DNA from 2 places in the Dyella marensis genome. Region 2 is predicted to be linked to the other one. Evidence: predicted binding sites of a transcription regulator. Region 2 holds the regulator's gene; the other holds the start of a gene.
The links. The regulator sigma-54, encoded in region 2, starts transcription at its own class of promoters, with help from an activator protein. The targets are predictions, from matches to a motif close to TGGCACGNGCNTTGC.

Region 1: ISN75_RS12700 (PilZ domain-containing protein) is a predicted target of sigma-54. The motif match lies at 1,737-1,751, and genes of this name have one in related genera.

The regions. Positions count from the first base shown of each region.
Region 1 covers NZ_CP064029.1:2,956,068-2,959,475, forward strand. The annotation lists gene ISN75_RS12695 (AMP-binding protein) at 1-1,114, shown strand, start outside; gene ISN75_RS12700 (PilZ domain-containing protein) at 1,231-1,599, opposite strand; gene ISN75_RS12705 (segregation/condensation protein A) at 2,427-3,329, shown strand; gene scpB (SMC-Scp complex subunit ScpB) at 3,381-3,408, shown strand, end outside.
Region 2 covers NZ_CP064029.1:3,977,520-3,980,927, reverse strand. The annotation lists gene hprK (HPr(Ser) kinase/phosphatase) at 1-784, opposite strand, end outside; gene hpf (ribosome hibernation-promoting factor, HPF/YfiA family) at 939-1,265, opposite strand; gene ISN75_RS17455 (RNA polymerase factor sigma-54) at 1,411-2,871, opposite strand; gene lptB (LPS export ABC transporter ATP-binding protein) at 3,021-3,408, opposite strand, start outside.

The DNA.
Region 1 (3,408 bases), 1.0 Mb from region 2:
GCAGGGCGCCGCGCATCCGGCGCCGAAGGTGGAGCTCACCCACGACGACCTGGCCTTCCTGCAGTACACCGGCGGCACCACCGGCGTGGCCAAGGGCGCCATGCTGTCGCACGGCAACATGGTGGCGAACATGCTGCAGGCGGGTGCCTGGATCGGCACCAACGCCAAGGAGGGCGAAGAGGTCATCATCACCGCCCTGCCGCTGTATCACATCTTTTCGCTCACGGCGAACGGCCTGGTGTTCACGCGCCTGGGCGGCCTGAACTGGCTGATCACCAATCCGCGCGACATGCCGGCCTTCGTCAAGGAACTGAAAAAGTCGCGTTTCACCGCGCTCACCGGCGTCAACACGCTGTTCAACGGCCTGCTCAACACGCCGGGCTTCGACCAGGTCGATTTCTCGCGCCTGCACCTGAGCCTGGGCGGCGGCATGGCCGTGCAGCGCGCCGTGGCCGAGCGCTGGAAGAAAGTCACCGGCGTGACCCTGGCCGAAGCCTACGGCCTGACCGAGACCTCGCCCGCGGCCTGCATCAATCCGCTGGACCTGAAGGACTACAACGCCTCGATCGGCCTGCCGATTCCTTCCACCGACGTGGCGATCTGGTCCGAGGAAGGCCAGCCGCTGCCGTTCGGCGAAGTGGGCGAGCTGATGGTGAAGGGCCCGCAGGTGATGCAGGGCTACTGGCAGCGCCCGGACGAGACCGCCAAGGTGCTCGGCGCCGACGGCTGGCTGCACACCGGCGACATCGCGCGCATGGACGAGAATGGCTACGTCTACATCGTCGATCGCAAGAAGGACATGATCCTGGTGTCCGGCTTCAACGTGTATCCGAACGAGGTCGAGGACATCGTCATGACCCACCCCGGCGTGGCCGAAGTGGCCGCGGTGGGCGTGCCGGACGAGCATTCCGGCGAAGTGGTGAAGCTGTTCGTGGTGCGCAAGGACCCGAACCTGACGGTGGAAGCGCTGAAGGAGTTCTGCCGCGCCAACCTCACCGGCTACAAGCGGCCCAAGCTGATCGAATTCCGCGATGCGCTGCCCAAGAGCAATGTGGGCAAGATCCTCCGCCGCGAACTGCGCGACGAGAAGAAGCCAGCCGCCTCGGCGGCCTGATGGATCAACTCATGAACCAGCGAGGAGCCTGTCCTCCCCAGGGAGTTCGGACAGGCTCCAGGCTGCCTCGCCCGCGCCGATCCACGCGGGATTCCGCCAGCGGCTGCCGCGACGAATCAATCGTCGTGCCACGTCTCCAGGATGTCGGCGTAGCCGCCCAGCAGATTCCATAGCGGAACCTGCTTGTCCTCCGGTATGCGCGTGTACGCGAAACCGATGTGCCGGTCCGAGATGCGCTTCACCTGGGCCTCCAGGTGGATGTGCAGGTCGTGGCCGAAAATCATGTCCAGCATCCAGCTCTGCCCTACTTCGCCCTGCCATCCCAGCGGGCGGCGCAGCAGCGCGCCGGTGGCCGAGATGTCTACCAGTTCCGTCGGCTGTGACTGGCTGCCGCGGCTCATCAGTACGGTCGTCTCGATGCGCATCCGCGCGGGGCGCAGCTGCTCCGGACCATCGTTATGGTGCTTGCCGCCGGCTTTGGTCATGCCTTTCCCTCCCATCCCCGCTGCCGTGCAGCGTCATCCAACTTATTCGCGGCAGGCACTAGTGCCCGTGAAATGGACCCCCGCCGCGCATGCGGCCTATCCCCGCGCCGATCAAACTGCCCTTACCGTGGCGTAAAGCAAGCGCCGTGCCACGTCGTAATATTCTGCCGGCGACGCGCCCGGAACCCACCGGCACGCGGGATTCGGCCATTTCCCGCCGTTTTGCGGGCGCCTTGAAGCTGTGTCGCTTCCATCGAGCGTTTCCATTGCATCGGCGCCGACGCCCAGGCCAGACGCGGCGGGTCACATGCTGCCCTTGCGACGTGGACGATCGAGCCCTTCCAAACCACGCATCCGCGGCATTCTGCCGATGCACCCGCACGCTTGGTAGGCCGTACGCATACTGGACTTGGCCGCATGCAGCCGTTAACCTTGATCGCACGTGGGTTACAGGGTGCGCCTGCCGTTCGAGCCAGACGCCGCCGGAGCACCCGCCCGACACCCAGCAGACCTCCTGTTCACGCCGTGGCGCAGTTCAACGCGCGGCCCGGCTTGCCGTTCGCCGTGGATTGCCTCCCGGTCCGGTTGCAGGAATTGTTCACGGCCAGCCTGACCGATGCCGCCGCAGGCGCGGTTTCATCATGCAAGGCCGTGACGGACGCCAGAGCGCCCGTGGTGATCGAGCCTCAAGGAGTTTCACGGGTGACCGCCGGATGGCCGCCGCCCGAGAGCGGGGGACAGCCTCAGCGAATGCCGGTGGAATCGAACGGTTCCGAACGTGTTGAACGCACTGCAAGCCGTCATGGGCGGCCCAACGACATGCATTGATGAGCACTGAGCCAGTCGAGCCTCAGCCGGTGGCAGCACCGCAGGACGCTTTCGCGTCGGTACCGCAACAGCAGGAAATGCCGCTGGCCATCGTGCGCGGCGAACCCGTGCTGCAGATGCCGCAGGACCTGTACATCCCGCCGGATGCGCTGGAAGTCATCCTGGAGGCGTTCGAAGGCCCGCTGGACCTGCTGCTGTACCTGATCCGCCGGCAGAACCTGGACATCCTGGACATCCCGATCGCCGAGATCACCCGGCAGTATCTGGAATACATCGACATGATGCGGGACATGCGGCTGGAGCTGGCCGCCGAATACCTGCTGATGGCCGCGATCCTGGCCGAGATCAAGTCGCGGCTGCTGCTGCCGCGGCCGCCGGTGGAAGAAGGCGTCGAGGAAGATCCGCGCGCCGAGCTGGTGCGCCGGCTGCAGGAATACGAGCGCTTCAAGCGCGCGGCGGAGGACATCGACGCCCTGCCCCGCGTCGAGCGCGACACGGTGGTGGTGCACGCCGACAGCGGCGAGCGCACCGTGATCAAGCTGCCGCCGCCGCTGGACCTGAAGGAACTGCTGCTGGCGCTGAAGGACGTGCTGCATCGCGCCGAGCTGTTCGGGCATCACGCCATCCGGCGCGAGGCGCTGAGCGTGCGCCAGCGCATGGGCGAGCTGCTGGGCAAGCTCGGCGACGCCAGCTTTCACCGCTTCGAGACACTGTTCGACCCCAGCGAAGGGCGGCTCGGCGTGGTGGTCACCTTCCTGGCCATGCTGGAACTGGCCAAGGAAATGCTGGTGGAAATCGTGCAGGAGGAGCCGCTGGCTCCGATCTATGTGAAGGCGAAGGTCACCCAGGCCGAGGAATCCGTCGAAGACGACACGCCCGCGCAGGCGTCCGCCGCCGACTGACCCCGAACCCATCCAGGCACTCTCAACCGAGCATCCTCAACCGATCAGGCCATGCAGATCGAGCAACTGAAGAACATCA
Region 2 (3,408 bases):
CGAAGATGTCGCGGTGGCCGACGTCGCCGGTGAGGCGGGTGAGGCCGTCGGTGTCCTCGCCTTCGCGCATGGGCTTCAAGTGCACCACCAGGCGCAGGTACTTGGACGGCTTCACCGCGGTGTGGCCGAACATCTCGCGCACGTTGAGCACGCCCAGGCCGCGCACTTCCAGGAGATCCTGCAGCAGCTCGGGGCAGGTGCCGTCGATCACGTCCGGCGCGATCAGGGTGAATTCGGTGGCGTCGTCGGCGACCAGGCGGTGGCCGCGGCTGATCAGTTCCAGCGCCAGCTCGCTCTTGCCGGAGCCGGATTCGCCGGTGATCAGCACGCCGATGGAGAACACCTCCAGGAACACGCCGTGCAGGGTGACCTTCGGCGCCAGCATGCGCGCCAGGTGGTACTGCATCCAGGTGAGCAGCTCGTGGCCGCGCTTGGAGCTGATCCACAGCGGGGTGTTGGTTTCCTCGGCCACCTCGCGCAGGTCGGGGGGAATGGCCTGGTCCTTGGTGACGATCATCGCCACCGGCTGGTAGGCGGCGATCTTGTTGATCGCTTCCCAGCGCTGGCGCGAATCCAGGGCGTCGAGGAAATTCAGCTCCTCGGTGCCGATGATCTGGATCTTGTTCGGATAGATGACGTTGAGATAGCCGATCAGCGAAGGACGCCGCGACGCGGTCACGCCGCGCTCGAGCACCCGCGATTCGCCGCGCATGCCGGCCACCCAGCGCAGGGCCATGCGCTCGTGCACGCCATCGTAGAGTTGTCGGGCGGTAAGCCGGTCCAAACCGAATCCTTTGCACCGCGTGATGCCCGGCAGGGGCCGGTGGCGATGGCGCACATTGTGCCAGTTCGGACGGTTTGGTGCGCCGCAAGACGGCACGGGCTGGGGCCGGGCTTGGGAGCGGCCCGCCCCGGCGGGCGGGGCGGGCCGGCGAGGTTCAGCCGTACTGGCGTTCCTCGCGCACTTCGCGCTGGTGCTTGTCGCACACCTTGTCGCGGTGCTTGCGCAACTGCGCCACCAGCTTGTCGAACATGTTGTCGATGGAGACGTACATGTCCGATTCGGTGGCTTCCGCGTGGAGCGGTGCGGCGCCGGGGACTTTGAGCGTGCCTTCGCAGCGTTGCTGCAGCTTGTCGACGGAGAGGACGACGCTCAATTCGAGGAGTCTGCTTTCGAGGCGGGTAAGTCGCTCACAGTGGCCGTTCACGCGTTCGCGAAGGGCCTGGGTGATCTCGATCTTCTGGCCGCTGAGCTGGACTTGCATGGTGCGCCTCCTCTGGTACTGCCGCATGACGCGGCGTGGGTCGATGCGCCGGTGCCGGATGGTCGCCGACACATCACAGTCATCTCTTGGTATGGGGACGCTTTCCATCCCGCCAAGTTCCCGTCCAGGCGCACTTGCGCGCCGGTCAACCTGCCCGCTGGCGCTCGCTGGAGCTGGGAATTCGCATGGCCTCCCGATATTTGGCGACCGTACGGCGCGCCACCTGGATGCCCTTGCGGTGCAGTTCCTCGGCGATGGCCTGGTCGGACAGGGGTTTGCGCGGGTCTTCCGCGTCGATCAGCTTGCGCAGCATGGCCTGGATGGCGGTGGCGGACGCGCTGCCGCCGTCTTCCGTGGACACGCCGCTGGAAAAGAAGTGCTTCAGCTCGAAGGTGCCCCGCGGCGTATGGATGTACTTGCGGGTGGTGACGCGGGAAATGGTGGACTCGTGCATGCCCACTTCCTCGGCCACCTCGCGCAGCACCAGCGGATGCATGGCCTCGGGGCCGTAGTCGAGGAAGGCGCTCTGCCGGCGTACGATGGCCTCGGCCACCTTGAGCAGGGTCTCGGCGCGCGATTCCAGGCTCTTGATCAGCCAGCGGGCCTCCTGCAGCTGGCCGCGCATCCAGCTGGCGTCTTCGCCGCGGGCCTGCGCGATGAGGTTGCAGTAATGCTGGTTCAGGCCCAGCCGCGGCTGGCAGTCGGGATTGAGGCTGACGCGCCAGCGGCCGCTGTCCTTGCGCGCGTAGACGTCGGGCGCGACGTATTCCACCGGGGTGACGTCGAGCGCGGCGCCGGGGCGCGGGTCCAGGCTGCGGATCAGCATGGCCGCGGCGTGGGTTTCCTCGTCGCTGGCGCGCAGTCGGCGCGACAGGCGGGCGATGTCGTTGCGCGCCAACAGCTCAAGCTCGCTGTCGACGATGCGCAGCGCCAGCTCGCGCTGAGGCAGGTCCGGATCGAACTGCTCCAGCTGCACGCGCAGGCAGTCGCGCAGGTCCAGGCTGGCCACGCCGGTGGGATCGAAGCGCTGCACCTGGCGGCGCACGGCGTCGACTTCCTCGACGGTGGCCTTGAGGTCGGCCGGCACCGCGGCGGTGACCGATTCCAGCGTCTCGCCCAGATAACCGTCCGCATTGAGCGCATCGATGATGATCGCGGCGATGGTGCGCTCGCGCAGGCTCATGTGGGTGAGATTGAGCTGCCACAGCAGGTGTTCCTGCAGGGTCTCCGGCGCGGCGTTCTGCGGTTCGAAGTGGTCCTCGTCGCCGCCGCTGCTGCGGCTGCCGCCGGCGGAGGAGAAGTCGATGGGTTCTTCGGCGTTGCCGCCGGATTCGCTCCAGTCGGCCGGCTCGTCGCCGCTGTCGCCGTCGTTGGCGGAGGTGGCGGCCTCGGTGGGAGCGTCGAAGGTGGCGGCCTCGCCATCGCCTTCGCTGTCGCCCTCGTTGGCGGCGTCCTCGGAGAACTCCAGCAGCGGGTTGCTCTCGGCGATCTGGCGCAGCTCGGCCTCCAGCTCCAGCTGCGACAGCTGCAGAAGGCGGATCGCCTGCTGCAATTGCGGCGTCAGGGTGAGCTGTTGATTGAGGCGAAACTGCAGTCCGGGTTTCATGCCACTGTTTTGAATGAGCCCAAAGGCTTGGATGAGCTTCGGGTCATCCTAACCCCTAGGGGGAGGAGCGGCCATAGGTTCCCGCCGATCCTCGCGTAGGCCGAATGGCTGAATGTGACGGCGCGCGCACCGCGGCCATCAGGAAAGCCTTACAGCCTGAATTCGCGGCCCAGATAGACCTCGCGTACTTTCTCGTCGGCCAGGATGTGCGCCGGCGTGCCGCGCGACAGCACTTCGCCGTCGTTGAGGATGTAGGCGCGGTCGCAGATGCCCAGCGTCTCACGTACGTTGTGATCGGTGATCAGCACGCCGATGCCGCGCTCCTTCAAGTGCCGCACGATGCGCTGGATCTCGCCCACCGAAATCGGGTCGACGCCGGCGAAGGGTTCGTCCAGCAGCATGTAGCGCGGCTCGGCGGCCAGCGCGCGGGCGATCTCCACGCGGCGGCGCTCGCCGCCGGAGAGGCTGATGCCGCGCTGGTCGGCGATGTGCGCGATCTTCAGCTCGTCGAGCAGGCTTTCCAGCTCGGTGGCGCGC